Regions from separate parts of the Solibacillus isronensis genome, predicted to be linked through region 3. Evidence: riboswitches for the same ligand, from Rfam matches in the RefSeq annotation. Region 3 holds a riboswitch; each other region holds the start of a gene.

Region 1 (10,651 bases), on a different contig from region 3:
ACGCATAAAAACCTGATTGCAAATACATTAATGTGTGATGCATGGATGTATAAATGTAAAAAAGGTGAAGAGACAATTTTAGGCATACTTCCATTCTTCCATGTATATGGTATGACAACTGTATTAATTTTATCTGTCATGCAGCAAGGCAAGATGGTATTACTTCCGAAATTTGATGCAGAGCAAGCGTTGAAAACGATTGATAAACAAAAACCAACTTTATTCCCCGGTGCCCCAACAATGTATATTGGCTTGTTGAATCACCCGGATTTAGCAAAATATGATCTATCGTCAATTAAAGCGTGTTTAAGCGGGTCTGCTGCATTACCACTGGAAGTTCAGGAAAAGTTTGAAGAATTGACAGGCGGTCGTTTAGTAGAAGGATACGGTTTAACCGAAACTTCTCCGGTTACACATGCCAATCCAATTTGGGACCATCGTATCAACGGTTCGATCGGTTTACCTTGGCCGAATACAGAAGCGGTTATTTTACGTTCAGGTGAAGCAGAAGTATTGCCTGTAGGAGAAATTGGTGAAATAGCGGTAAAAGGACCACAAGTTATGAAGGGCTACTGGAATCGTCCTGAAGAAACAGCAATGACATTTGCAGATGGCTGGTTTTTAACGGGTGATTTAGGTTATATGGATGAAAAGGGTTATTTCTATGTTGTTGACCGCAAAAAGGATATGATTATTGCAGGCGGATTTAATATTTATCCGCGTGAAGTAGAAGAAGTGCTGTATGAGCATGAGGCGATTCAGGAATGTGTCGTAGCCGGTATACCGGATCCGTATCGTGGAGAAACCGTAAAGGCATATATTGTTCTTAAAGAGGGTAAAACTGTTACAGAAAAAGAGCTGAACGAGTATTGCCGTAAAAACCTAGCTGCTTATAAAGTGCCTCGTATCTATGAATTCCGTCAAGAGCTGCCGAAAACAGCAGTCGGGAAAATTTTACGTCGTACGCTTATTGAAGAAGAAAAACAGAAAATGGCACAACAAGAAGCAAAATAATTAATTGTTTAGCAAACTATTGACAGAATGCAGAACAAACTATAATATGAAAACATGAATGAATGGTCATTCATGTTTTCATATTTTTTTTGGTGGTGATCTGCTTGAAACGAAACAAACCCAAATATATGCAAATAGTAGACGCAGCAGTCATTGCTATCGCAGAAAACGGCTATCATCAAGCCCAAGTATCAAAAATAGCAAAACAAGCTGGAGTTGCTGATGGCACAATCTACTTATATTTCAAAAACAAAGAAGATATTTTAATTTCTGTATTTCAGGAAAAAATGGGTATTTTCGTAGAGAATTTACAGGCTATAATAAAAAGTGGGGAAACTGCTTCAGATAAGTTATGTAAAATGATCGAAAATCATTTCCATGTTCTATCAAGTGATCGCCACTTGGCAACTGTAACTCAGCTTGAGCTACGGCAATCGAATAAAGAAATTAGACTGAAAATTAATTCTATTCTAAAAGAATACTTAATTTTACTGGATCAAATTCTAATCGAAGGTATGCTAAATGGTGAATTCAACCAGACGATGGATGTTCGTATTGCGAGACAAATGGTGTTTGGTACAATTGACGAAATTACGACAACTTGGGTAATGAATGAAAATCGATATGATTTATTAGAGCAAGCTCCGAAAGTAAAGCAATTACTGCTAAACGCACTTAAAGCATAAAGGGGATGTAGAGGATGGAGTTTCTAAGTTGGAAAGTAGAAGAAGGGGTCGCAATTGCAACGATTTCAAGACCACCAGCAAATGCACTTTCACAAGGCTTAATCCAAGATGTGAATGCACTTTTAGACGCTGTAGAAGAAGATGAAAATGTACGTGTCATCGTCTTGCATGGCGAAGGACGTTTCTTCTCTGCAGGTGCGGATATTAAAGAGTTTACGAGCGTACAGTCAGGAGAAGCATTTACTGGGTTGGCAAAAAATGGACAAGATGTTTTCGAACGTATCGAAACATTCAGTAAACCGGTTATTGCCGCGATCCACGGTGCAGCATTAGGCGGCGGCTTGGAACTTGCAATGGGATGCCATATGCGCTTTGTAACTGCATCGGCAAAATTAGGCTTACCAGAGCTTTCATTAGGCTTAATACCAGGATTTGCAGGAACACAGCGATTACCACGATATGTTGGTGTAGCAAAAGCAGCGGAAATGATGTTTACAAGCGACCCGATTTCGGGGACTGAAGCTGTTGAATGGGGATTAGCAAACCGTGCTTTTTCCGATGAAGAGCTGATGCCTGAAACATTGAAAATCGCTCAAAAAATTGCGAAAAAATCACCAATTGCTCTTAAAGCAGCGATCCAAATGCTGAATTACTCGAAACCATCATCTTATTATGAGGGAGTAAATGCTGAAGCAAACAGCTTCGGTGAAGTATTTGTTTCTGAAGATGCTAAAGAAGGAATCCAAGCATTTATTGAAAAACGTGAGCCAGTATTTACTGGCAAATAAAAAATGTATTCTTCCCTGTTTTTCGGGATTAAAATTAAAAAGCTTTTAGGAGGTCTAGATTATGAATATTTTTGTATTAGTAAAGCGTACTTTTGACACAGAAGAAAAAATCGTCGTATCCGGCGGTAAAATTCAAGAAGATGGTGCAGAATTCATCATCAACCCATATGATGAGTACGCAATTGAAGAAGCAATTCAAAAGCGCGACGCATTAGGCGGTAAAGTAACAGTTGTGACAATCGGTGGCGAAGATGCAGAAAAGCAATTACGTACAGCTTTAGCAATGGGTGCCGATGAAGCGGTATTGATTAATACAGAAGATGATTTAGATGAGCTTGACCAGTATTCTTCAGCTTATATTTTAGCGGAATATTTAAAAGACAAAGAAGCAGATTTAATTTTAGCAGGAAATGTAGCGATCGATGGTGGTTCAGGACAAGTTGGCCCGCGCTTAGCAGACCTGCTGGGCATTAACTACGTAACAACAATTACTTCATTGGAAATCGACGGCACGAACGTTAAGATTGTGCGTGATATCGAAGGGGACGCTGAAGTATTAGAAACATCTTTACCATTATTAGTAACAGCTCAACAAGGTTTAAACGAGCCACGTTACCCATCTTTACCAGGTATTATGAAAGCGAAGAAAAAACCGCTTGCAGAACTGGAATTGGATGATTTAGATATCGATGAAGACGATGTTAAAGTAAAAGTAGAAACAGTTGAAATTTACTTACCGCCACAAAAAGCGGCTGGTCGTGTATTAGAAGGCGACCTTTCTGCACAGGTAAAAGAATTAGTAAACTTACTTCATAACGAAGCAAAAGTAGTCTAATAGAAGTCAACTAGAGTACGGAAATTTTTACGAAGATGGTAATGGAGGGATATTCTATGTCAAAGAAAGTTTTAGTGTTAGGTGAGGTTCGAGAAGGGAGCTTACGTAACGTTTCATTCGAAGCAATTGCAGCAGGTTTACAAATCGCTGACGGCGGTGAAGTAGTAGGTTTATTAGTAGGGGATGCAGTAGCTGGGTTAACGCAGGAATTAATCGCATATGGAGCGAGTCGTGTTATTACAGTAGAACATCCGCACTTGAAAAACTATACATCTGACGGATACAGCCAAGCAATTTTAGCAGTAATAGAACAAGAAAATCCAGAAGCAATCGTTTTCGGTCATACTTCATTAGGTAAAGACTTATCACCAAAAATTGCTTCACGTTTACAATCCGGTTTAATTTCAGATGTTACGGAAATTCAGGGTGCTGGCGATGATACAGTATTCGTCCGCCCAATCTATTCTGGTAAAGCATTTGAAAAAGTAAAAATCAAAGATGGTATTATTTTTGCGACAATCCGTCCAAACAATATTCCACCATTAGTAAAAGACGATTCTCGTACTGGTGAAGTATCATCAGTATCAGTTGATATTACAAATTTACGTACAATCATCAAAGAAGTTGTGCGCAAATCTACTGAAGGTGTAGACCTTTCAGAAGCGAAAGTAGTAGTTGCAGGTGGTCGTGGTGTTAAATCTGAAGAAGGTTTTGAGCCATTAAAAGAGCTTGCTAATTTACTAGGTGGAGCAGTTGGCGCATCTCGTGGTGCTTGTGACGCTGAATATTGCGATTACTCATTACAAATCGGCCAAACTGGTAAAGTTGTAACACCTGACCTATATATCGCAGCAGGAATTTCTGGTGCGATTCAGCATTTAGCTGGTATGTCGAACTCAAAAGTGATCGTTGCGATCAACAAAGATCCGGAAGCAAATATCTTTAAAGTAGCAGACTACGGTATTGTTGGAGACTTATTCGAAGTAGTGCCAATGTTAATCGAAGAGTTTAAAGCACTTAAAGTAAATGCATAAAAAGCGATTAAGGGCTTCCTTCTTTTGAAGGGAGCCCTTTTTAATTTCCAAAGTGCTGTGGTATGGATGGTGCGAATGGTGATGGATTTCGTATAAAGCTTTAAAATGTTTAAATAAAGGGTATAAGTATTCTTATAACCTCAAAAAATGCTAATAAGTATCTATACGGCATCAGATACAACCGCTAAATTTGAGGTGTATTTATATTCCCAAGCATTTTACTACTGTTTAATTGGGAAAACATGCTATACTACAACCATATGTTATTTAAGGAGGCTATTTAATATGGCAATTGTACACGCGACAGATCAAACTTTCCCACAAGAAATTTCAAACGGCACAGTTTTAGTAGACTTTTGGGCTACTTGGTGCGGACCATGTAAAATGATCGCTCCAGTTCTTGAAGAATTAGATACAGAAATCGGTAACGATGTTAAAATCGTGAAAGTGGATGTTGATAACAACCAAGTTACTGCTGCAGAATACCAAATCATGTCAATTCCTTCATTACTATTATTCGTAGATGGTGAAGTAAAAGCAAAAACTGCTGGCTTCATGCCAAAAGAAGCGTTAATTGATTTCATTAACGACAACAAATAATTAAACCTCTGGCCACTCATATGACCAAGGAATAATTGATATGTTGAAAGCCGTATGCCATACAAGGTGTACGGCTTTTTTCTTATACCTTAATCAGTTAAACTATAGGAAAGGACATATTAGACAGGTGAGAATATGAATGCAATCATTAAAGCAAAACTAGAAATACTACCGAATGAATCAGGTTGCTATATTATGAAAGACCGTCAAGGCACGATTATTTACGTTGGTAAGGCTAAAGTATTGAAAAATCGAGTGCGTTCTTACTTTACGGGAAGTCATGACGGTAAAACTGCGAGACTAGTTAGTGAGATTGAAGACTTCGAGTATATTGTGACTTCAAGTGATTTGGAAGCTCTTATACTGGAGCTGAATCTAATTAAGCTTCATGATCCGAAATATAATGTGAAACTAACGGATGATAAAACGTATCCTTATATAAAAATAACGAATGAACGATACCCACGTATTATTACGACAAGAAAAGTGAAGAAGGATAAAGCAAAATATTTCGGTCCGTATCCGAATGCCTATGCGGCAAACGAAACGCGGAAATTACTGGACCGATTGTATCCGCTTCGTAAATGTACACATCTGCCTAACCAGGTGTGTCTGTACTATCACTTAGGTCAATGTTTGGCACCGTGTGTAAAAGATATTGAAAAACAAGTGTATGACGAAATGATTGATGAGATTTCGAAGTTTTTAAACGGGGGCGTTGAAGAAATACAACAAGACCTTCAGCAAAAAATGATGGATGCTGCCGAAAATCTGGAGTTTGAGCGGGCAAAGGAATTCCGGGATTTGATTGCTCATATCGATCAAATTATGGAAAAGCAAAAAATCGTCACGGATGATTTGAGCAACCGGGATGTATTTGGCTATGCAGTAGAAAAAGGCTGGATGTGTGTCCAGGTGTTTTTCGTGCGTCAAGGCAAACTCATTGAGCGGGATGTCTCGATTTTCCCGATTTATAATGAGCCGGAAGAGGAATTTTTAACATTCGTCGGCCGTTTTTACGAACAGCCGCATCATTTATTGCCAAAGGAAATTTTTGTGCCAAAGTCGATTGACGAAACAATTTTACAAAAACTGCTGGATGTGAAGGTGCTGACACCGAAGCGCGGTTCCAAAAAAGAGCTTGTTGATCTAGCAATGAAAAACGCGGAAATCGCCATTCATGAGAAGTTCCAATTGATTGAACGTCAAGAAGAGCGGACAGTCGGCGCTTGTGAAGCACTTGCTGAAGCGATGCAAATTCCATTGCCGCTAAGAATAGAGGCTTTTGATAACAGTCATATGCACGGTGCGGATCCGGTTTCGGCGATGGTTGTTTTTATAGACGGGAAGCCTGCGAAAAAGGAATACCGGAAATATAAAACAAGGGAAGCGGCCAAACATGATGACTATGGTGCGATGCAGGAAGTTATTCGACGTCGTTACACACGTGTACTGCGGGAAAATCTGCCATTGCCTGATCTGATTCTTATCGACGGAGGAAAAGGACAAATGGAAGTCGCACGTGAAGTCATTGAAGACGAGCTTGGGTTAGTCATTCCGATAGCAGGATTGGCTAAAGACGAAAAGCACAATACGTCCCAGCTATTATTTGGTACGCCTCCGGAAGTTGTCCCATTAAAGCGTACAAGTGACGGTTTCTATTTATTGCAGCGCATTCAAGATGAGGTACACCGATTTGCGATTACATTTTTACGTCAGCAACATCAGACGAATGCCATCACTTCAGTTCTTGATGGGATTGAAGGTGTAGGTCCGAAGCGGAAACAGCAACTCATGAAGTATTTTGGATCAGTAAAAAAAATCCGCGAGGCAAGCGAATTGCAGCTGCAGGAGTCCGGTGTGCCGGCAAAGCTGGCGGATATCATATATCGGCATTTTCATGAAGCACCATTGAATAAAGAATAATGGTGTGCTAATATATAAGACAATTCAATATTTACTAAGATAGAGGCGCAGTATTCAACAGTAAATTGCTCGAGGAAGAACAATTCCATTGACAGCAATCGAAAGGGGACCCTGCCGAAGTGAAGTGCGTATTGTTCGCGCAGTTTGCTGGTTTTGCATTTAAGAGATGTAAAACTGTCAGAGCTTTATGTTCTGGAGGGCTATCCTGAAAAACTTATAATTATTATTTGTATTGACGGCGGCTTTCCATGAACATGGGAAGTCGTCTTTTTGTTTACAATTTAAGGAGGGAAAAGAATGGAGACAGTTGTAGTAAAGTTTGGCGGTCCGGCATTGACTACACCGGAAAAAATCGTACAGGTAGCCAAAAAAGTGATAAAAGAGCAAGGACGTGGCATAAACTTAGTCGTTGTCGTTTCTTCAATACCCGCTATACGACGAGAATTGAGACAATATGCTGCTGAAATTACCGATGAGCCGTCGAAACGGGAAATGGATGCACTGGCCTCTTCAGCAACACAAATAACTAGTGCAATGCTTGCAATGGCAATTCAGGAGCATGGAGGTAAAGCTGTGTCACTTGCTGGATGGCAAACAGGTATTCATACTAATCAAAAACATGGCAACGCACGAATCGATCATGTGGATAGTAAACGAATTCAGGAACATTTGGCATTAGGTGAAATCGTCGTAGTAGCAGGTTTTCAAGGAGTTACGGGGACAGACAATATTTCAACATTCGGCAAAGGGGGTTCTGAAACTTCAGCAGTTGCACTTGCGGTTGCCCTCGAAGCAGAGCGTGTCGAGATTTTTTCATCAGTTGAAGGGATTTTCACGGCAGACCCAGAAATTGTAAAAGGATCTAGGAAACTACCGGAAGTTTCTTATGATGAGATGTTGGAATTTGCAAATTTAGGGGCTAAAATTTTGCACCCACGTGCGGTTGAACTTGCCAAAAAATACAATATATCGCTCATTGTACGCTCTTTCGTACAGGACGTGGAAGGCACTTTTATTAAAGGGGATGTAGACATGGAGAAAAACTTACTTGTACGCGGGGTAGCTTACGAATCGGATATTATTCGTTTGACGATCGGCTATGATTCTTATGAAACCGCGTCATTGGCAGAAGTGTTTAGTGTTTTAGCAGAAAATGATATCAATGTGGATATTATTGTTCAAGCAGTCATTGATGGCGTGAAGCCGACCATTTCCTTTACAATTTCCAAAGATGAGTTTGCGGAAGCTTTACGGGTACTGGAAACTAGTAAATTGTCACTTGGGTTTAGTTTTGCAGATTTTGAAGTAGGTTTAGCGAAAGTATCTATTATCGGTTCTGCGATGGCATCCAATCCGGGGGTTGCGGCTCGCATGTTTGCACGCTTAGGTCGCGAACATATTCCTGTAAAAATGGTCAGCACTTCGGAAATTAAAGTTTCTGTCGTTGTACCACAGGAAGAAATGGTTCGTGCTGCGAATGTGCTGCATGAGGAATTCAATTTGGCGATGAAAGAAGTAACCGCTTCTTAAAGTAATAGCTGGAAATGAGCTGTAGTAGCTTATTTCCAGCTTTTTATTGAGTAAATTTGCTGCTTCAGCAATAGTTGTTTATTATAAGTTGAAGGCTAAATTTTCTCTTTTAAATCCCATTTTAACGTAAATTTTACGACATGTTTGTCATTATCTTTTTCTTCATAGCATTCCGTCAAATAGCCTAGCTGCTTTTGTTTCTGCTCTGCTAAAAAGCCAGCTTCAAGACGGAAGCAACGTTGTACAATATTGAGTGGCACTTCCTCTGTTGTCAAAAGTATGTAATGAAGTTCGTCCTTCGTTTCTTTTTCCAGAACTAACTGACCCCAGCCAGCTTCCATAAAAAAGGAAGGGAGTTCATCCATTGAAAATAATGGGAACTTTCTTGCAATTTCTTTACCTGCCCAATATAAAACATCTTCTTCATGCTTACCTAGAATAGAAGGAAGAAGATGGTCACGAATGATTTCGTAGCCAAAAGTTGGAATCGTTTTCATTTTGTACCCTTCCATATAAAAAACCTCTTTCATAAATTTTCTTATAATTTTCATTCTTTCATGAAGAAATGAGTTATAAGCAGAAAAAACGGTTCTTAAAACAGCGTAAAACCGTCTTTAAAATGATTATAAAATATCCTGCGTTGCCTTGACGCTAGTATCTGTTGAGAGTACAATGGACATGTCATAATATTGTACCATGATGAAATGCGCAGTCAACATCCCAACTTTTACAATTTTGAGGCGTTGCGCATGTGTATTTCAAGTACTAAGGGGGGTAACAGTTTTGTCGAAAGATCGTGAATTTTTATGGCGCCGCTTACACTCGTTATTAGGTGTAGTTCCTGTCGGGTTGTTCTTGGTGTTCCACTTATTTCTGAACTTCACTGCAGTTGGCGGTGAAGAAACTTACAATAACGCAACAGGTGTTATGGAATTACTTCCACACTCGTTATTGTTAGCGATGGAATGGATCATTATCTATATTCCATTAATGTTCCACGGATTCTATGGAGTGTATATTGCTTTCACTGCAACATACAATACTGGACGTTTCAGCACATTCCGTAACTGGATGTTTGCATTGCAACGTTTCACAGGTATTTTCCTTGTAGTCTTCATTGCGTGGCATATTTTCCAAACACGTATCCAAAAAGCATTAGGTGCTGAAGTTGAATTTAATATGATGGTTGAAATCGTTGACAATCCATTAATGTTAGTATTCTACATCTTAGGTATCGTTTCAGCAGCATTCCACTTAGCGAACGGTTTATGGTCGTTCTTAGTAAGCTGGGGTATTACGCAATCTAACAAATCTCAACGAATCGCAACTTATGTTACGTTGTTAATTTTCGTAGTATTAGCAATCGTTGGTGTTGCAGCTATCTTAGCATTCGTCTAATCCCTTAACTTGATCACTACTACATAGTTAAGATCCTAGAAGGAATGGAATATGAGTAAGAGTTTTTAGCAATTAATGAGGAGTGAGAAATAATCATGGCAAAAAGTAAAGTTATCGTCGTTGGTGGCGGTCTTGCTGGCTTAATGGCTACGATTAAAGCAGCTGAAGTTGGTACTGAAGTTGATTTATTCTCGTTAGTTCCAGTTAAACGTTCACACTCTGTATGTGCACAAGGCGGAATTAACGGAGCAGTTAATACAAAAGGTGAAGGGGATTCTCCATGGATCCACTTTGACGATACAGTATATGGTGGAGACTTCTTAGCGAACCAACCACCAGTTAAAGCAATGGCTGATGCCGCTCCTGGTATCATCCACTTAATGGACCGTATGGGAGTAATGTTCAACCGTACGCCAGAAGGTTTACTTGACTTCCGTCGTTTCGGTGGTACATTAATGCACCGTACAGCATTCGCTGGTGCGACAACGGGTCAACAATTATTATATGCACTAGATGAGCAAGTTCGTGCACACGAAGTAGCTGGTTTAGTTACGAAGTATGAGCATTGGGAATTCCTTGGTGCGGTGCTTGATGACGAAGGCGTTTGCCGCGGTATCGTAGCACAAGATTTACGTTCAGAAGAAATTCGCTCATTCCGTTCTGATGCTGTAATTATGGCAACAGGTGGTCCTGGGATTATCTTCGGTAAAACAACAAACTCAGTAATCAACACTGGTTCTGCAGCATCGATTGTTTACCAACAAGGTGCAACATATTCAAACGGTGAAATGATTCAAATTCACCCAACAGCGATTCCTGGAGACGACAAAAACCGTCTAA
Region 2 (10,651 bases), on a different contig from region 3:
ACAGCATTACATCCGGATCCATCGCTAATGCACGTGCAATTGCGACACGTTGTTTCTGTCCACCGGATAAATGTTTCGGTTTCGCATTTTTATAGGCGCTCATCCCGACAAGTTCCAAATATTTTATTGCATTCCGTTCTGCTTCATCTTTTGAACGCTTTAGCACTTTGATTTGGCCAACAATACAGTTATTTAGTACATCCAAATTATTGAATAAATTGAACTGCTGGAATACCATACCTAAATGCGTACGGTACTTTTCAATTTGATGTCCGTCATTTAAAATATTTTCACCATTATAGATTATTTCCCCTGCTGTTGGTGTTTCCAGTAAATTAATACAGCGTAAAAGTGTTGATTTTCCGGAACCTGAAGAGCCGATCAATGTTACTACTTCCCCTTTGTTTACTTGGAAATTAACATCTTTCAATACTTCATGATCACCGAATTTTTTATTTAAATGGTTAATATCAATTACAACTGTCATTTTATTCACCATCCTTATCTAGCTTGTTGCCTGTAATGAGCTCCACTTTATACGAGGAAGGTCCGTCCATCTTTTTCTCGAATAATAGTAAGAAACGAGTTACAGTAAATGTCATAATAAAGTATAATACCGTCGCGATAAAGAACGCTTCAATATATTTATAGTTACTGCCCGCAATCGAATTAGCAGTAAAGAACAGTTCCACTACCGAAATAACACTTAATACAGATGAATCTTTAATATTCATAACGAACTGATTCCCCGTTGCAGGTAAAATATTGCGTGCTACTTGCGGCAGAACAATATGAATCATCGTTTGCAGGTGATTCATTCCAATCGCTTGTGCAGCCTCGAATTGGCCTTTATCAATTGATACGATACCACCACGCACATACTCGGCCATGTAGGCTCCTGTGTTTAAACTAATAACGATAGAAGCTGCTAGAAAGCGGTCAATATCGATCCCTAAGTAGACAAGACCATAAAATACGACCATCGCCTGTACCATCATTGGCGTGCCCCTGAAAATTTCCACATAAGCCGTTAAAATAAAGTTAAAGACTTTCAGAATAGCTGATTTAATATTTTTTTTGCGTTGTGGAATTGTGTGCATAATTCCAATGAAAAATCCGATCAGTGTTCCACAAATTGTCCCGATAATTGCCAACAGAAGTGCAGTCCAAGCTCCACGTACAAATAAATCCCAGTTGTTCGTAAACAAGTTCCATGATGATTCTAAAAATGCCATCGCCTTGTCCTCCATTTCTTTCTTTGTTTCTACTATTTATGTATGAAATCATAATTTTAATAGAAAAAGGTTGTCTTCCGTTTGCCGGCAAGACAACCTCATTAAAACTGTTAATGCTACACGATTATTGTGCTGCTGGTTGATTTGCAATTGCGTCTTCCATTAATTGTTGACGCTCTTCATCCGAAATTTCAGCTAAAACTTTGTTAATTTGTTCACGTAAATCTGAACCCTTTTTCAAACCTACTGCTACAGCTGTTGAGGCTTCGTCTGCTTCGAAGTTTGGTTCAGGTACGATGTATTTAATATTGTTCAGAGCCATTTCAGCTGAGATACCTTCTGGACGTTCTGAAACGTATCCATCGATTGCGCCTGACTGTAATTGCACGCGCATTGCACCAAAATCAGTTGCCGCTACTTGTTTTTGAACACCTTCGATTTGATCGATTACATCATAATGTGTTGTCGCTTGCTGACCTGTAATTTTTGCATCTGCAAAGTCAGATAATGAAGTTGCATTTGCATATGGGCCGTCTTCTTTTACAACAATGACATAGTCACTTGTATAATAGTTCTCCGTGAAATCAATTACTTCCTTACGTTCAGGCATTGGTGACATACCAGCAATTACTAGATCAATGGCACCTGATTGTAATGATGGAATCAAGCCATCCCAGTCTGTTTTAACAATTTGTAATTCCATGTCCAGACCTTCTGCAATTTTTTTTGCAATTTCCACATCATAGCCTGCTGCGTATTCCTTTGAACCTGCAATTTGAACTCCGCCATTGGCATCATCTTTTTGTGACCAGTTAAAAGGCGCATACGCTGCTTCCATACCGATTTTAATAACTTTTTTGTCTGAATCTGAACCGCTTGTAGTACCTTCATCGCTTGTACCACAAGCTGCTAGCAATAGCATTGTCATGGCAGTCAATAAAATTAATAGTCTCTTTTTCATAGAAAATCTCTCCTTATTTGTTAAATTTCGGGCGCCAAATATACAAAAAACGACCTAAAAGAAGAACTTTAGGTCGTTTAAATTATAATTAGCCCGAATCCTCTACAGTTCCCATTTTGAGATAGCACAACTCAACCATCAGGGATATAGATGATTGAGACAGTTCTGCAATTATTCACTGCAGACCCAGCATTGTATAATTGAGCATTTACAACACTTCGGCGATATTTCCTTCTCTTATATCTCACAGCCAGCTCATGGCTCCATATAAAACTGTTAAGTATCGCGCCTCTACCTCACGAGAGTGTGAGGTTTTAATATGAAATTGATATGTTTATATTACATTATTGCGACATTTCCGTCAACACTCATTTTTCTGAAATTTCACTGTAAGAATAAATGCGCTAAAGCGCCCGTTCAACTCTGACATACATTGGAGGGCCCGGCGCAAAAGTAAACGCTCCACCACTTTTGCACGGAGGGACCTAATGGTGCGAGGAGTTGGCGCTTTAGCCTAGACGTGGATAAAACTATATTTTTACGTTATCTACAATGCAATATTCTATAGTTTCCTTAACAAAAAAGCTAATGCGCAATATACAGAATATCGCGCATTAGCATAGAAAATACTATTAAGAATTTAATAATAAATCTTCTGGGTTTTCGATCATTTCTTTTACTGTTTTTAAGAAGCCAACAGAATCTTTACCATCGATGATACGGTGGTCGTAAGATAATGCTACATACATCATTGGACGAATTTGAACTTCCCCATTAACAGCTACTGGACGGTTTACGATTGAGTGCATACCTAAAATACCAGCTTGAGTACCATTCATGATTGGTGTTGACATTAATGAACCGAACACACCACCGTTAGTGATTGTGAATGATCCGCCAGCCATGTCGTTTAAGCCTAATTTTTTGTCGCGTGCTTTACCAGCTAATTCCGCAATGTTTTTCTCGATTTCAGCGAAGTTTTTAGCGTTTGCATCACGAACAACCGGTACTACTAAACCTTCTTCTGTTGATACAGCAATACCGATATCGAAGAAGTTGTTTAAGTGAATTTCATCACCGTTAATTTGTGCATTTACATATGGATATTTCTTTAATGCTGCTACTACAGCTTTTGTGAAGAATGACATGAAGCCTAATTTAATATCGTTAGCTTTCACGAACTCATCTTGTTTACGCTTACGTAATGCCATAATGTTCGTCATATCAATTTCATTGAAAGTAGTTAACATTGCAGTTGATTGTTTTACTTCTAATAAACGTTTTGCAATTGTTTGACGACGGCGGCTCATTTTTTCAACTGTTACACGGTCTGTATCAGCTGCTGGTGTGAAGATCATTGGACCATTACCTGCTGCTGGAGCTTGGGCAGCTGATGCTGCAGGAGCTGCTGGTGCTGTACCGTGTGCTGCAACGTCTTGTACACGTACGCGACCTTGTGGGTCAACAGGTGAGATTGCTGCTAAGTCGATACCTTTTTCACGAGCTAATTTACGAGCTGCCGGTGAAGCGATTACACGCTCACCTGAAGTTTCTTCAACTGCAACTGGTGCAGGTGCTGCTGCTTTAGGAGCTTCTTCTTTTGCTGGAGCCGGAGCTGCTGCTGGTGTTTCTTCTTTAGCAGCTGGTGCAGGTGCTGCGCCTTCGCCTGCTTCAACTACTGCGATTACTTGTCCTACTAATACAGTATCGCCTTCTTCAGCTAAAATTTGTTTTAAAACGCCTGCTTCTTCAGAGATGATTTCAGCATTAACTTTATCAGTTTCTAACTCAACGATGAATTCGCCTTTTTCTACGCGATCTCCAACTTTTTTCACCCACTGGGCAATTGTACCTTCAGTAATTGATTCTGCTAATTCAGGGACTTTAATTTCAGCCACGTTCATATCCTCCTTTAATTACGCTACACATTCATTGTATAGCAAGCCACTTCTATTTTAAATAGAAGCAGCTCTTTTTAAACAAATCATTTATTACTTTTCAAGTGCTTCGTTCACTAATTTAGCTTGTGCTGCTTTATGTGAATCGCCATCGCCTTCAGAAGTTGAGCTCATTGCAGGACGTCCTACATAGCGCACTTTTTTGCCTTCTGCTATATCATATAATGTTTCAAGAACATATGTCCATGAACCTTGGTTTTTCGGTTCTTCCTGTACCCAAACGATTTCTTTAACATTCGGGAAACGAGCGATAATATCTTTCACTTGTTGTGCAGGGAATGGATAAATTTGTTCAACACGGATGATGTGTAAGTGATCAAGCCCTTCGCCGTCTTTCACGCGTTCTGCTAAATCGATCATTACTTTACCAGTACCAAGTACTACTTTTTCAACCGCTTCTTTGTTTTTGCCTAAACCTTCTTGCTCGATTACTTCCTGGAAGCGACCAGTTGCAAGTTGTTCAGCAGTAGCTGCAGCAAGTGGGTGACGTAAAAGTGATTTTGGAGAAACCACTACTAATGGACGTACACCTTCTGTACCTAGTAATGCCGCTTGACGTCGTAATAAGTGGTAGTAGTTGCCTGCATTTGAACAGTTTGCTACGAACCAGTTATTTTCTGCAGATAATTGCAGGAATCGTTCCATACGGCTTGATGAGTGTTCCGGACCTTGACCTTCATAACCATGTGGTAAAAGAAGTACGAATCCAGATTTTTGACCCCATTTAGCGCGGGCACTTGAGATGAAGTTATCAAACATTACTTGCGCCATGTTTGCAAAGTCACCGAATTGTGCTTCCCATACTGATAATACATTTTGGTTTTCTAAATTGTACCCGTATTCAAAACCTACTACACCTGCTTCTGTAAGTGGTGAGTTATAAACTGAGAATGATGCTTTTGCACCTTCAATGTGATGTAATGGTGTGAATTCAGAACCATTGTTTTTATCATGTAATACTAAGTGACGTTGAGAGAACGTACCACGCTGTGCATCCTGACCAGTGAAACGAACTGGTGTGCCATCTTGTGTGATTGTTGCATATGCTAATGTTTCAGCATGACCCCAGTCAATTTTACCATCTGCGAATGCATCACGGCGTTTTGCTAAAATTTTACCTAACTTGTTTTGCGGTTCAAAACCATCTGCAAACACAAGTAAATCTTCATTTACTTTAGCCAGACGCTCAGCATCTACTTTAGTATCGATTTCAGGGAATTCGATTTTTAGTTCTTCCGGCATATTAGGCGTTACATGCTCGTCTTTTTCAGCCATTTCTTTTACATGATCATACGCAGCTTGCATTTCCGCATAAATAGCAGTATCTAAAGCTTTTACTTCATCAGCAGATAAAACACCCGCTTCTGCTAATTCTGCACCATACAATGCACGAATCGGCTCATGTTTTGCAACTAATTTGTATGTTTCAGGGTTTGTAACAGTCGGATCATCTGTTTCGTTATGACCGTATCGGCGGTAACCGATTAAGTCGATTACGATATCCTTTTTGAACTTCGCACGGTATTCCGCAACAAAGCGACCAACAGCTGCCACTGTTTCAGGGCTGTCAGCGTTTACATGAATAACCGGAATATCATAGCCTTTTGCAGGGTCAGATGAATAATTAGATGAACGTGAATCATGTAACTCAGTTGTGAAACCGATCATGTTGTTCGCGATAATTTGAACTGTACCACCTGTTTTGAATCCTTCTGTTTGAGAGAAGTTGAAGCCTTCAGTTACAATCCCTTGACCAGCGAATGCCGCGTCACCATGCAGGATGATACCGAATGCATTTGATGGATCATGTTTCGCAACACCAGCTGCTGATACATCATCTTGTGCTGCACGTACAGAACCGATTACAAGCGGATTTCCTACTTCTAAGTGAGACGGGTTGTAAGCTAATTTAACGTTCAATCCAGAATCATGAGTGTAAGATGCACCCATATGATATTTCACGTCGCCAGTCCAGCCTTTTGTAATTTCTAATTTACCATCTTCAGGGAAGAAAAGGTCGTTAGAAACATGGGCGAAATCAGAGAACATCATATCGTATGGTTTTTTTAATACGTGAGTTAATACGTTTAAACGACCACGGTGTGCCATACCGATTCGAACGTTTTTTACACCTTTAGCTTCTGAAGATTTGATAATTTCGTCTAATAAAATGATTTGAGTGTCTAAACCTTCTCCAGAGAAACGTTTTTGACCAACAAATGTTTTATGAATGAATTTTTCAAAGTTTTCAATGCGTGTTAAACGCTCTAATACTGCTTTCTTTTCTTCGGCAGATAACGTTGTTTTGAAAGTTCCGCCTTCAACTTGAGCTTCGATCCAAGCACGTTCTTCCGCATTTTGTAAATGTGCAACTTCCACACCTATTTTATCTGTGTAAACAGATTTCAAATAATCAATTGCTTCCTTACCGTTTGTAACACCTGCAGGAACATTTGCAAAAAATACTGATGCAGGGATAGCTTGTAAATCTGCTGCTGTTAAATTGAATACGCTTTCTTCAATGCGTGAAGTATCTAATTGACGATTTTTTAATGGGTATAAATCTGCTGCTAAATGGCCGTATTCACGAATTGATTCAGCCAGCTTAACTGCTGCTAATACTTTTTTGTAGTCTCCAGTACCTGTTACTGCTGCTGTTGCAACCGGTTGTTGACCATCTGCAAATACAGGACCACCGTAAGCTTGGAATAATTCTACTAGTTCCGGTTCCACTTCTTCAGGAGATTGCAGGAATAAGTCATACTGCTCTAATACGTAACCTAAGTTAGGACCAGAAAACGCTGACCATGGAGAACCTGCAGGTAATACATTGTTCGACATGAAAATAACCTCCAAATTTTGCCTTATGGCTGTTCCAATAATTTACTTAAAAAGGTATAATATTGTATATCACAATACAAAAATTACCTTCTTTTGTATGTAGATAAAGTAAGTACCCTCTTTTTATCTACCAAAACAAAGCAAATAATATTTTATCATTCTTCCACATGGACTAAAAGCACATTTATAAACGGCGGAAGAACATTTTTTCCATCTCAATCTTACTACTCTTCACAAAAAATACAACTCTTTTTATCAAATTAAGCAATTTTTTTCGTGAACTATTGAAATAGTAATTAGATTGAGAAAAATTATTCATTTTTTAAGAAGTTTAAGGTAAAAAAAGGTACCTTTCTGTAATTTACTTTCGACATCAATTTTCACTTCATATTTATCTGCAAGCATCTTCGTAATACTTAACCCTAGTCCAGTACCTGCAACTTTATTAGTTCGGGATGCATCCGCCCGGTAAAACCGGTCGAAAATATGTGGTAATTGTTGTTCAGAAATACCGATGCCATTGTCTTCTAACGTAACTGAAATCTGCGACTGTAATTCATTATAATCAATTGTTACATGAAGTTTTGGAACATTGCTATTATATCGTATACTATTACTCAAAATATTTCTAAAGATTTGCGCTAAAGCATGTTCGGTAATGGAAGCAGCCGTTTTATCACCGGTAACAGTGAGGCGAAACTCAGTGTTAGGATATAGCTGCAACAATTCTTCTCTTACCTGTTCATATACTTGTTCTATATCAGCCTCAGCCTGTTCATCCGCTTGCTCCCTTCTTGCCAATTGCAATAGTTCTTCGATCATTTTTCTCATACGCGCAATTTCGGTTAACGAAGTGTTTAACGATTCTTCCATTACTTCCGGTTCATCTTTACCCCACCGTTTAATTAATGATAAATGACCTTCAATAACTTGAATCGGTGTTCGCAGTTCATGCGAGGCGTCTGCGACAAATTGCTGCTGTTTTGTAAATGATATTTCCAGTTCATTCATTAAAGTACGATACATATGAAGTAAATCGCCAATCTCATCTTTTGCCGAATAATCAAAGTTAGGCTGTGCAGTAAACCCGTTTTTTCTAACAAAACTCATTGCGTCCCGTAATTGGACAAGCGGTTTCATTAGCATATTCGCCAGGTAATAGCTGATCACAACCGAAAATAAAATGGCACCGAAACCAATAATAAAAATTGTTGTCAAAATATAATTCATCATCGATTGAAATGCTGCTAATGGGTGAATCAGCTGCATAACCCCTTGAAATTGTCCGATTTGAACGACTCTGTGGATGACATAGCTTTCAGATCCTGAAATCATCTGCTTTTCAATAACAGTTGAAAAATAATTTTGATTTTTTGGCAGTTGTGCTGCCGGCGCAGCATCATTGATACGCATTACCTCAATACCATCCAGATTAAATACACGTACCGTTTGTTCTTGATTTAAAATGGCCTTCATCAATGCGGTGTTGTTTTGGAGTGCCTGTACTGTAACAGTGTTACCTTGTGATTCAAAGTATGTTGTCATATCATCAACCGTTCGCAATGCATTTTTTTCTTCATTATGAATAAGCCATGTTTGCAATGCGATATACAGCACAACAGAAATAAGGGCATAGCTTACAAAAATCGTTACACCGACTGCAAGCATCCACTTTGATTTTAATGAAAGGTTCAGTAATTTGTTTTTCATCATCCTCACCCGCGTATCACATATCCAACACCACGTACTGTTTCAATGTACGGAGTATTTTCTGTTTGCAGTTTTGAACGTAAATGGCGAATATATACATCAACTACATTAGTTTCTACCTCTGAATCGAATCCCCAAACTGTCTCTAAAATACGTTCACGTGTACATACATGGTTTCTGTTCTCCACAAGCAGCTTCAGTAAATCGAATTCTTTTCTTGTCAGCTCGATTTTATTATTTTCAAATATTACTTCATATGCATGCACATCGATTTCTAAATCCCTTACAATGAGTTGTTTAGATTTTTGAGTATGCTGGACTCTTCTCAAAATCGAACGGATCCGGGCTAGTAGTTCTTCTATCGCAAACGGCTTCACGATATAATCATCTGCTCCCGCATCCAACCCTGAAACGCGGTCCATTACTTCATCACGTGCAGTAATTAACAGAATCGGTACATCGCTTGTTTTCCGTATTCGTCTGCATACTTCAATCCCGTTTAATTGAGGCAGCATGACATCGAGCAAAATACAGTCGAATAGTTCACTTTCAGCCAATTCCAGACCCGTTCTCCCATCATATGCAACAACCGTCTCAAATCGCTCGTGCTTAAGCTCCAGTTCAAGGAAACGTGCAATATTTTTTTCATCTTCAATTATTAAAATCTTCTGTTTCATCAGCTACCCTCTCTATCAACAATATATATCTTCATTATTGTACCATTTGTATTTTACAATAAAAAAAGAATACGGAGTAAATTTCCGTATTCTTGCAAGTAAGATATGGATATGAAGAATGTGCTAATTGGAAGATTGTTTCGCCTTGTATAATACCTGATCTGCCAAGTCGATAAGCACATCCAAATTTAAACTGTGATGTGGATAAATCGATAGACCCATCGAGGCAGTAGGTGAGAAATGCGCATCTCTAATCATCCATCCGATTTGCAGATTTTCTTTGATTCTGTCCATAATATGGGCTAGTTGAACTGAACGGTCTTTTTCGTCAGTGGACAGCCCTGTTATAACAATTAAAAATTCGTCTCCGCCCAGCCTTATTACGAGGTCTTCGTTTCGCACACTGCGAACGAGTGATTTCCCGAATTGAATTAAAAACTCATCCCCTACATCATGGCCATATAGATCGTTTACTTGTTTAAAATTGTCACCGTCAAGATATAAAATTGCCAGGCAGGTGCCTGTTTCGTCTGCTTCGGTTTTAAGCAGCGGAAAGTCCTTGTATAGTTTCCGGCGATTACCTAGCTGCGTAAGACTATCATGATACGCTAAATAGGTTAATTTATCTTCCAGCTGCTTGCGCTCGGTAATTTCTCTAGAAACCATGACAATTTCCGTGATTTCATGATTTGCCAAATCGAACGTTAGCGTATAATTCCCTTCCGTCCATATCGTACTATTATCTTTTTTATACAAAAGCAATTCAATTTTTTGTTCTTCTACACTATCAAACTTTTCCGGGTTCAATGCTTCATGCCACAGTTGGACACTTTCAGGCTTCAGCAATCGATCGTACGGAACACCTATCAGCTCTTCTTCCCGATAGCCAAGTTTCCTTGAATAGGAAGGTGAAGCGTATTTAATTTTGCCGTAGCGGTCTGTTACGACAATAAAATCATTCGTATTTTCAGTAATCGCTCTGAAATTACGTTCAATTATATATAGTTCAGACATTAATTGCTTTTCAGACGAAATATTATATTGAACCATTAAAAACTGCTCGACATCCCCTAGTTCATTTTTCAAAGGAATTATAGTGGAGTCCACCCAATAAATTTCGCCATTCTTTTTACGAATGCATACTTCATCACGCCAAATTTCTTCTTTTCTGACTTTTTGCCAATAACTCATTGAAGCCGTATCTGCGTGATACGTTGAATGAAGAAAATGGTGTGGCAGACCGATTAATTCGTCGTGGGTAAAGCCTGT
Region 3 (10,651 bases):
GTTACAGACCAGACATCTGCCCACGACCCGATTAACGGCTATATTCCAAACGGGATGACGTTGGAGGAAGCGCTTCAATTGCGCAAAACAGATGTGAAAACATATGAGCGCCGTGCAAAGGAAACGATGGCTGAGCATGTACGAACAATGCTTGAATTCCAGCAGGCAGGTGCGGAAACATTTGACTACGGAAACAATATCCGTGCCTATGCAAAGGAAATGGGTGTGGAAAATGCTTTTGATTTCCCTGGTTTTGTACCTGCCTATATCCGCCCGCTATTCTGTGAAGGAAAAGGACCATTCCGCTGGGCAGCACTGTCAGGAGACCCTGAGGATATTTACAAAACGGACGCTTTGGCAAAAGAAATGTTTGCTGAAGACACAGCATTAGTAAACTGGATTGATATGGCACAGAAAATGGTGAAATGGCAAGGCTTACCTGCCCGTATTTGCTGGCTGGGGTATGGTGACCGCCACCGCTTTGCACTGCGCGTGAACGAGATGGTCGCAAATGGTGAACTGAAAGCGCCGATTGTATTCGGCCGTGACCATTTGGACTCCGGATCAGTCGCTTCACCAAACCGTGAAACAGAAGGGATGCAGGACGGATCAGATGCTGTATCAGACTGGCCGTTATTGAATGCGCTCGTCAATACAGCAGGCGGTGCGAGCTGGGTGAGCATTCATCATGGTGGCGGTGTAGGAATGGGGTATTCCCAACATGCCGGCCAAGTACTTGTTGCTGACGGCACAAAGCTCGCAGCAGAAAAGATCAATCGCGTGCTTATTTCAGACCCGGGTATGGGGGTTGTACGCCATGCAGATGCAGGCTATGACATTGCAGTTCGCACAGCAAAAGAAAAAGGTATCAATATGCCGATGCTAAAAGGATGATGAACTTTGGCTATTTTAATAAATAATGCAAATGAAGTATTAACAATGGAAAGTGATGTTAAATTACCTCGCCGTCGTGAGCAGATGAGCGAGCTCGGCCTGAAAAAAGAGGTAAGCGTATTAATTGAAGGAGACCGCATTGCAATGATTGCGCCTCTTGATGAAATAAAACAGGAATATCCGCATCTAGTAAGCGATGCCGAGGTAATTGATGCACGAGGGAAGATTGTCATGCCGGGCCTTGTGGACTGCCATACACATTTAGTGCATGGGGGAACGCGTGAACATGAGCTGAATATGCGCCTTGCCGGAAGGTCCTACATGGATATTATGAATGCTGGTGGCGGGATTCACTATACGACGACAAAAACACGTGAAGCGAGTTTTGATGATTTATACAGCAAAACCGTTCAGCACTTAAACGAGTTTTTGCGTCACGGCGTTACGACGGTTGAAGCAAAATCAGGCTATGGCCTTGATCTTGAAAACGAAATCAAACAGCTTTATGTTGTGAAGAAACTGCAGGAAGAGCATGTTGTCGATATTGTCTCGACTTTTATGGGTGCACATGCTGTTCCGAAAGAATTTAAGGGCAATGAAGATGAATTCGTAAAAATTATCATAGAGCAGATGATTCCTAAAGTGGCTGAGCTGGAGCTTGCGGAGTTCAATGATGTCTTTTGTGAAAAAGGAGTGTTCACACCAGCGCAATCCCGTTTGATTTTGGAAGCGGGGAAAGCATACGGGCTGACACCGAAAATTCATGCAGATGAAATCGAGCCATATGAAGGTGCAGAACTTGCTGCAGAAGTCGGGGCTATTTCCGCAGAGCATTTACTCGTTGCTTCAGATGAAGGGATTGCTGCAATGGCGAAGGCCGGTACGATTGCTGTGCTCTTGCCGGGAACTGCATTCTTTTTACGTGCACCATATGCAAGAGGCCGCCTAATGGTCGATAGTGGCGTACCTGTAGCCATTTCAACGGACTTTAATCCGGGTTCGTCGCCAACGATCAGCTTGCCGTTCATTCAAAACTTGGCGTGCATGAACATGGGAATGACGATGGAAGAAGTACTTTGTGCAACAACGATCAATGCTGCCCATGCGATAAAACGTGCAGATCAAGTCGGTACGCTCGAAAAAGGAAAACAGGCAGATGTACTGATTCTAGACGTTCCGAATTATAAGCAGCTTCAATATTTCTACGGGATGAATCATACCGATACTGTAATTAAAGCAGGAAACGTCGTTGTGAAAGGTGGCAGCTTACTGTGAGCAAGTTCCTAGTAAGTCCGGCAACTTCTTGGAATCGGGTGGAATCTGAAGATTTGAAGGTAAAAGACTGGATTGTGCCAAGTTATGGGGAGCTTTCAGATTCCTTTGATGTGGTCATTACAGGAGTACCACTGTCACGTTCGTCAATTAGTGCTTCAGCAGCTTCGGAATATCCGGATTTTTTCCGAAAAAGCTGGAATCTGTTTACTACGTATTCAATTGATGAAGATGTAGATGTGCGGGAATTTCGGGTTGCTGATGTCGGTGATGTGAAAATGCACGGAACGAATATTTTGCAATGTCATGACAATATTGAACAGGCGATGACGGATGTATTGAAAGATTGTCCTGAGAGTTTCTATGTACAAATTGGCGGGGATCATTCGATTACTGCGCCGGTTGTGAGAGCATTTGCCAATTCTTCTGGGCAACGAATCGGTATTTTACAGTTCGATACCCATCTGGATTTACGGACAACGGAATCGGATGGCCCGACAAACGGTACACCAATCCGCCAGCTGCTTGATGCTGGTGTAGTGAAGGGTGAAGATGTGTATAACATCGGGCTGCACGGTTTTTATAATGCCCCGAGTCTAATACGTACTGCGAATCATTATGGTGTAAACCGCATTACATTAAAGGATTTCCGTCGCCGTGGCGCGGAGGCTGTAATTGCGAATGTCATGAAGGAGCTTTCCAAGAAAGTAGATCTTGTTTATGTGACAGTAGATATGGACGTACTTGATATTGCATACGCACCGGGAGTTCCTGCTTCTACACCAGGAGGCATGCGGACAGAAGAGCTGTTCGATTTGCTGTATGAAGTAGGGAAATACGAAATTGTAAAAGGCATGGATTTCGTCTGTGTCGACCCGCATCGTGATACACGTGAATTACAGACGGTAAAAGCCGGAGTGTACGCATTTTTAACGATGATGGTATCGAGATTTGTTCATTTGAAATAGTGAGGGGAATGGGCTGTTTGAAAAGTTTAACCGCTTTTCGAATGGCTCATTTTTTGTTAAAGAGATTTGGTTTTCTAATAAGTTCTAGAGATTTTCTAATATCTGCACTCGAGTTGCTAATAAACCGGTCATTTTCTATTAGAAGTTATAGGAGTAAATTAGAAAACTCATAGAAGATATTTGAAACTTTCGGCTCTATATTCGAAAATTTGGAATCGATATTAGAAAATCAATATGCTTTAAAAAAAGCCAACTGCCCGACAGGAAAAATTATGAAACTATTCCTTGCCCCCATTCGTAAATAGAAACAATTACTTTCACAAAGGGAGGTCTTGCATGAAACGTAAATTCCTGTTTGCAATCATCGGAGCACTGCTTTTACATATTCTATATTTCACCGCACAACTGTTAATCGGTTTAGTTCAAACATTTTTCTACAAACCGCAATTCGCACCGGATACGGTTGTGCTTCAATCTGAAATGACATTCGGGTTTGTTAACCAAGGATCTCCAATATTACTGCTTGGTAGTTATATTGGTGTCGCAATTCTTATATTCGGTGTACTCAGTTTAAAAAAGAAAGGCGTGAGCAGCATTGATTGAAATTAACGGAAAATATACAAACGCTAAAATTTATACGAACACACCACAGGAAACGGCGATTCAGCAAATTGATGAACTCGTCAATCAGTCGTTTATGGAAGGGACAAAAGTACGGATTATGCCCGACTATCATGCCGGAAAAGGCTGTGTAATTGGCACAACAATTCAGTTGAATGACCGTGTTGTACCGAATCTGGTCGGTGTTGATGTAGGGTGTGGGGTGCTCGTTTCGGAAATCGGTAAAGGCAAAATTGATTTTAATGAACTCGATACAACGATCAGACGTTTCGTACCGAGTGGCAACGAAATCCATGAAAATGCGCTAAATATAAAGGATAGTGAACTTTTTGCAAACGAAAACTTTATCGCACGCGGATTGCAAAATGAGTATACAGGACGCTCGCTAGGTACATTGGGTGGCGGCAATCATTTTATTGAGCTGGCAAAAGACGAGACGGGAGTTCATTATTTATTGATCCATACGGGCTCGCGCTATGTCGGGGCAAAGGTTGCAAACTGGCATCAAAAGCGGGCATTCGAGTCATTGCAGCGTGAAGATTTAACTGAAAGAATTGCAGCACTGAAGGAAGCCGGAAACAGCAAAGACATCCAAAAAATGATAAAAGCATATAGGAACGAAAATCCGGTTGTACCAAAGGATTTGGCTTATTTAGAAGGCGATCTGTTCCGGGATTATATTGCCGATATGAAACTGGCACAGCGTTTTGCACATGAAAACCGAGTGCATATTGCCAATACAATCGCCGAGCATATGAAGTGGGAATTCGCGGAACAGTTTGATTCTGTACACAATTATATTGATACGGATGCCATGGTTTTGCGTAAAGGGGCAGTACGGGCTGCAAAGAATGAAAAGCTCGTTATCCCGATGAATATGCGGGACGGTTCTCTTATTTGTATCGGAAAAGGGAATTCTGACTGGAATGAATCCGCCCCACATGGAGCTGGCCGCATCTACTCGCGGACAGCCGCAATGAAAAACTTGTCGATGGATGATTTTAAACAGACGATGCAAGGAATTTGGACAACTTCGGTAACTGAGGAAACGCTCGACGAAGCACCAATGGCCTATAAGCCGATGCAGGAAATTGTCGAGCAAATTGGAGAAACGGTGACAATCCAGAAACACGTGATACCAGTTTATAATTTCAAAGCGAGTGATAAATGGAAGAGGTAACAAAAAACCACTTTATGAACAAATTTAGTCATGTATGAAATATACATGTTTTAATCGGTTGTTGATTCATTGAGTTTCCCTTTCTAAGAGGCCAAAATATAGGCTAGAAGGAGATGAAATAGATGGCAACAACGACTGCAGTATTGCATGAACGAATAGATTTCCTTACTTTATATAAAAAAGAAACAAACCAGACAGAAGAGTGGCTGAAAGAACGGTTGGAAGAGGCACAACATCCGGACTTTACCTTAACAACAGATGAGCTTTCGTACGGGGCGCGGGTTGCATGGCGCAACAGCAATAAATGCATCGGACGCCTGTTTTGGAATAGCTTAAACGTGTTTGATGAGCGCCATTTATTAAATGAAGTTGAAATTTATGATGCGCTAATAAAACACATTGATTTTGCGACCAACAATGGGAAAATCAGACCGGCCATTACACTGTTTGAACCGAACCGTGTACGCATCTGGAATCATCAGCTAATCCGCTATGCTGGGTATGAAACAGATGATGGAATTATTGGAGATTCCGATTCACTCGAGTTTACGAAAATATGTGAAGGTCTCGGCTGGCAAGGCGCACGTAAAAACTACGATGTTTTACCGCTTGTCATTCAAGTGGACGACCGGGAGCCAAAGTTTTTTGAAATGCCAAAAGAGCATGTACTGGAAGTTGCGATTACCCATCCGGATTATGATTTTTCGCCTTTAAATATGAAATGGTATTCAGTCCCGATTATTTCGAGTATGCGTTTTAATATTGCCGGCACCGATTTTCAGGCAGCGCCGTTTAATGGGTGGTATATGGGAACGGAGATCGGGGCGCGCAATTTAGCGGATACGTACCGCTATAATTTCCTCCCGAAAGTGGCGGAAGCAATGAGACTGGACGCTTCGGTGAATGCGTCGCTTTGGAAGGACCGTGCACTTGTTGAACTGAATGTTGGTGTTCTTCATTCATATAAAAAAGCGGGTGTAAGTATTGTCGATCATCATACCGCTGCCCAGCAGTTTCAGCTTTTTCAAAAGCAGGAACATGCAAGCAACCGTGATGTAACGGGAAACTGGGTATGGCTTGTACCGCCATTATCTCCTGCAACTACTGATTTGTATCATGAGCCGATTGCCAACACGATAAAAAAACCAAACTACCTATACCAGCAACAGCCATATTAAAAATAGGGGTGCAGGAAGCGAAAGCCTCTGCACACCTATTTCTTTACCTTTTATTTAACATAATCTTAATCAATTCATCACGATCGATTAAGTAAACGTCATTGATGTCGGCAAGTTTTTCGGCTTGGCGGGTAAAATGACTGTTTGTAACAACCCATGCTTCAGTTGCCTCATACATCTTCACTGCACCGATAATTTCCTGAACCGCTTTTACACCGACCGTACCGGAATAGCGTTTTGCCTGGACCGCAATAATATCTTTTCCGTCCTTTAAAATAAGGTCGGCACCGTAGTCACCGCTCGTTGCGGTATAGCTCACTTTAAATCCGCGGCGTTTAAATAACTCGCCTAAAAATCTCTCGAAATCTTCACCGGTCATTTTATCGACTTCGCGAATGCCGGACTTTCGTAACTTCCTCGTCTTCAGCGATCTTAGCCAAATTTTAAACGCGATATATAGTACGAAATAAGCGACAATTCCAATACCGATGCCTTCAGCTGTCCGCGTTACATAAAAGCCAGCTGCACCAGCTGATGCGATGAAAAATAGCGGGATGACCGGGAGGCGTTTTTTATTTCGTCTTCTCTTTTTACGCAATAGTCCTGTACTCCTTTTATTTACTAACGCTATTATATCATAAAAGGGTACATACGTTTGGTTATATCGTACGGTTGTTTGCGCTCATAAAGGAAGCGAAAAATAGCAGAACAGAAATTAGAATAAACAGTACAATCGGAATTGACCAGCTGTCAGTTAAATCATGAACATAACCAAACAGAACCGGTCCGATTGCGGCAACGAAATAACCGATTGACTGTGCGAACCCGGAAAGTTCAGCTGCATCATAGGCTGTCTTCGTACGCAATGAAAACAGCATCAGCACTAAACCAAACGAAGCCCCGCCCGCAAAGCCTAGTAAAATCATCCATACGACGGCAAGGCTAGTCCATTCCATCAACACACCAGTAAAACCGACTAAGTAACATATCGTAAAGAAAACAACGATTGGACGTTGTGAAGCGATTTTACCGGCAATAATCGGAATAATAAATGTCATCGGAATTTGCGCAAACTGCATTACGGATACCATCCACCCGGCAGCCGCAGCATCCAGGCCTTGGCTAATGAAAATCTCCGGTATCCACGCAGACGAACAGTAAAATATAAACGATTGAAAGCCCATTGCTCCAGCGACTGCCCAGGCAAGCGGTGATTTCCACATATGCGTTTTCTTTGTTTGCGAAGAGGGCATATGTAATTCCACTTTTTCCTGGCGCAAAATCGGCAGCCAAATCAGCAATGTAAGAATACCTAAAATAATCGTAATACCTGCTGCAATTTGCCAGCCTGCGCTTGCAGCAATAGGATAACTGAAGCCCGCAGCAAGTCCGGAAGAAATGTTCATCGATACGGAATAAATCCCTGTTAATAAGCCAATATGTAATGGGAATTTCCATTTAAAAAAACTAGGGATAAGGACATTACCAAATGCAATTGCGACGCCGATTAATATTGTTCCTAAAACGAGTAAAGACGTTAGCCCAAGGGAACGCATTAAAATCCCTACACATAGCAAGATGACGGAATAAAATAATGTCCATTCCATCCCAAACTTACGGGCAATACGCGGTGCAAATGGTGAAACGATCGCAAAGGCAATTAAAGGGATAGTCGTTAAGAAGCCTGCAAGAAAGTTCGAAATCCCAAGGTCGTCACGAATAAATGAAATAATTGGACCGATTAATGTAATCGGTGTACGTAATGTTGTCGCAAATAAAAATACGGCAACCATAAAATAGATGAGTGTTCGGTTGGATAGTATTTTTTTGCTATTTTGATTTAATTGTTCGGTGTCCATATTAATTCTCCTTTTGACTAGTAATATATATTTGAGTAGTGTGAATACTCTTAAAAAACAGAATAAAGATGAAGCCATTGCTATCAAAAAAATGTTATGTTAGACTTTTAATCAATTAAATAAAACATTACCTCATGTAGATGTATGAGGTAGAGGTCGCAATCATTAAGACTAGTATAGCTGAGATTAGGAAGAATCGGTGAAGCTTTATGAAAGGAATGGTTGCCGAAGTGTTATTTTTCTTCTTGAAAATAATGCTGGGGCTGTTTTCGATAAGGAACAGAACTGTCACATGTGTGAGCATGTGTTGAGCTATCTTTCAAGTTTGATGAGGTGTAAATATAACCATCACAAAAACTTGTGGTGGTTTTTCTTTTACATTTCACAAGCAAAACAAAAAGGGAGTTTTATATTCATGAGTGAGATTAAAATAGATCAGCTCGGTAATAACGGGTTGAAAAAGAGTTTGAAAAGTCGCCATGTAACGATGATTTCGCTTGGCGGAACAATCGGAACAGGTTTATTCTTAGCATCAGGTGGTGCGATTGCACAGGCAGGTCCTGGCGGGGCATTGCTCGCATATGCACTGATCGGCGTTATGGTGTATTTCTTAATGACCTCATTAGGGGAAATGGCTGCCTATATGCCAACATCCGGTTCGTTTAGTACGTATGCAACAAAATTTGTGGATCCAGCATTAGGCTTTGCGCTTGGCTGGAACTATTGGTACAACTGGGCAATTACAATTGCAGCAGAAATTGCAGCTGTTTCGTTAATTATGAAATACTGGTTCCCGGACAGTTCTTCAATTTTATGGACAATTTTATTTATCGTAGTTGTTTTATCATTTAACTTAGCTTCTGTAAAAGCGTTTGGTGAAGCGGAATACTGGTTTGCGATGATTAAGGTCGCGACAGTAATTGTCTTCATCATTGTCAGCTTCTTAATGATTTTCGGAATTTTAGGCGGGAACGATCCGGTCGGCTTCACAAACTTCGTTAAAGACGACGCCCCATTTAATGGCGGTTTCCTTGCATTGTTCGGTATTTTCCTTGCTGCCGGTTTCTCATTCCAAGGTACAGAAATGCTTGGTGTAACGGCAGGGGAAACAGATGACCCGGCCAAAAATATTCCAAAAGCTGTACGTTCAGTATTCTGGCGTATTTTACTGTTTTACATTTTCGCAATCGGTGCGATTGGTTTACTGATTCCGTATACGGATTCACGTCTTTTATCAGAAGATATTGCGACAAGTCCATTTACATTAGTATTTGAAAACTTAGGTGTGGCATTTGCGGCATCTGTTATGAACGCAATCATTTTAACGGCGATGTTATCTGCAGGGAACTCAGGGTTGTATGCAGCAAGTCGTATGCTTTATCAGTTAGCGGTGGACGGAAAAGCACCGAAACTATTCATGAAAGTAACATCGCGCGGTATTCCGATGTATGCACTGTTAGCAACATTGGCAGTCGGTTCATTAGCATTCCTTGCATCGTTTTTCGGAGACGGTGTAGTATACATTTGGTTATTAAATGCTTCTGGTATGTCCGGCTTCATCGCTTGGCTAGGCATTGCAATCTCTCATTACCGATTCCGTCGTGCCTATGTCGCACAAGGACATTCATTGAGCGATTTACCGTATGTATCCAGATTCTTCCCATTCGGTCCGCTATTCGCGTTTGCCCTATGTATGATTGTCGTGCTAGGTCAAAACTATATGGCCTTCATGGGCGGAACAATTGACTGGTACGGTGTTGTCGTTTCATATATCGGCTTACCACTGTTTGCCGCTTTATGGTTTGGCTACAAATTTAAACACAAAACGAAAATCGTTCCTTTAAAGGACTGCGATTTAACAAATAAATAATTTCTGAAACGCAATGTGAGCTTGTACGCTTTCATTGCGTTTTTTTATATTGAGGATTATTTGTTTTCAAGTGAGGAATATATAGGGGGAAGTGAGGATTATTTATTCTCAAGTGAGGATTAAATGAGAGCTATTGAGGATTAAACATTTTTCGAGTACGATGAATACAAGAATGTTATTATAAAATAAACAAAATTCCCGTATTTTATTATGCTGGAAATAAATTATGTAACACTGAAGAATAAGGAAGTGAAAACATGCCTATTTCAAAAGGTTTCTATAAAAAAGTGTATCCGTGGTTAAAAGGGGAAGATAGAAAAGATGTGTTATATCGACCGTTTCTTACAAAGGGAAACCCGTACAAATCACGTATTTTCCTAGTAAGTTCGCATGCGGTACCGTTATTTAAAGTGGAAGACAGAAGCGAGCAGACTTTTGCAGAGTCATTAGTGAATAGAGAGCTTTTCCACGACCTTTATTTAAGTGAAATTAAAGGGGCACCCCGGGAATTTAAAGGCTCGTTACAGTTTGAAAACTGGCTGGAAAACGAGCACCAGGAATCCCTGATTTATACGTCGCTGAATACATATCAGCTGGAATCAGCCGATGAAGCGAAGGTAGCGAAAAAAGAGGATCCAGCTAATTTTGAGCGGGGGAATCTTATTTTTAAAGAAGTGGTAGAGGAGTTTCAGCCGGAAATTATTATTTTGCAAGGGACTGCCGCATATGAGCAATTTAAAGCGCGGTATGCTGATTGGTTAGCTATTTTTAATGAAGATGTGACAAAAATCCAATTACTGGAACAGACT

The links. A riboswitch is a leader RNA that binds a small molecule or an ion and turns the genes downstream of it on or off. The one in region 3 is predicted to bind lysine.
Positions count from the first base shown of each region.
Region 1: linked by a shared signal. The riboswitch ahead of M3166_RS00850 (aspartate kinase) and the one ahead of M3166_RS14080 (amino acid permease) in region 3 are both predicted to bind lysine.
Region 2: linked by a shared signal. The riboswitch ahead of M3166_RS04865 (transporter substrate-binding domain-containing protein) and the one ahead of M3166_RS14080 (amino acid permease) in region 3 are both predicted to bind lysine.

Region 1 covers NZ_JAMBOC010000001.1:178,341-188,991, forward strand. Annotated here, with positions in the region: gene M3166_RS00815 (long-chain-fatty-acid--CoA ligase) at 1-1,014, shown strand, start outside; gene M3166_RS00820 (TetR/AcrR family transcriptional regulator) at 1,119-1,700, shown strand; gene M3166_RS00825 (enoyl-CoA hydratase) at 1,715-2,488, shown strand; gene M3166_RS00830 (electron transfer flavoprotein subunit beta/FixA family protein) at 2,550-3,323, shown strand; gene M3166_RS00835 (electron transfer flavoprotein subunit alpha/FixB family protein) at 3,380-4,357, shown strand; gene trxA (thioredoxin) at 4,643-4,957, shown strand; gene uvrC (excinuclease ABC subunit UvrC) at 5,093-6,883, shown strand; lysine riboswitch at 6,916-7,094, shown strand; gene M3166_RS00850 (aspartate kinase) at 7,181-8,413, shown strand; gene M3166_RS00855 (YslB family protein) at 8,509-8,925, opposite strand; gene M3166_RS00860 (succinate dehydrogenase cytochrome b558 subunit) at 9,197-9,811, shown strand; gene sdhA (succinate dehydrogenase flavoprotein subunit) at 9,907-10,651, shown strand, end outside.
Region 2 covers NZ_JAMBOC010000001.1:941,254-951,904, reverse strand. Annotated here, with positions in the region: gene M3166_RS04875 (amino acid ABC transporter ATP-binding protein) at 1-487, opposite strand, end outside; gene M3166_RS04870 (amino acid ABC transporter permease) at 489-1,235, opposite strand; gene M3166_RS04865 (transporter substrate-binding domain-containing protein) at 1,360-2,196, opposite strand; lysine riboswitch at 2,311-2,498, opposite strand; gene odhB (2-oxoglutarate dehydrogenase complex dihydrolipoyllysine-residue succinyltransferase) at 2,829-4,094, opposite strand; gene M3166_RS04855 (2-oxoglutarate dehydrogenase E1 component) at 4,188-6,995, opposite strand; gene M3166_RS04850 (HAMP domain-containing sensor histidine kinase) at 7,311-8,705, opposite strand; gene M3166_RS04845 (response regulator transcription factor) at 8,711-9,382, opposite strand; gene M3166_RS04840 (GGDEF domain-containing protein) at 9,506-10,651, opposite strand, start outside.
Region 3 covers NZ_JAMBOC010000003.1:50,418-61,068, forward strand. Annotated here, with positions in the region: gene hutU (urocanate hydratase) at 1-894, shown strand, start outside; gene hutI (imidazolonepropionase) at 940-2,169, shown strand; gene M3166_RS14050 (agmatinase family protein) at 2,166-3,134, shown strand; gene M3166_RS14055 (hypothetical protein) at 3,471-3,737, shown strand; gene M3166_RS14060 (RtcB family protein) at 3,730-4,935, shown strand; gene M3166_RS14065 (nitric oxide synthase oxygenase) at 5,058-6,113, shown strand; gene M3166_RS14070 (restriction endonuclease) at 6,157-6,711, opposite strand; gene M3166_RS14075 (CynX/NimT family MFS transporter) at 6,773-7,972, opposite strand; lysine riboswitch at 8,115-8,295, shown strand; gene M3166_RS14080 (amino acid permease) at 8,388-9,842, shown strand; gene M3166_RS14085 (RNA 2'-phosphotransferase) at 10,100-10,651, shown strand, end outside.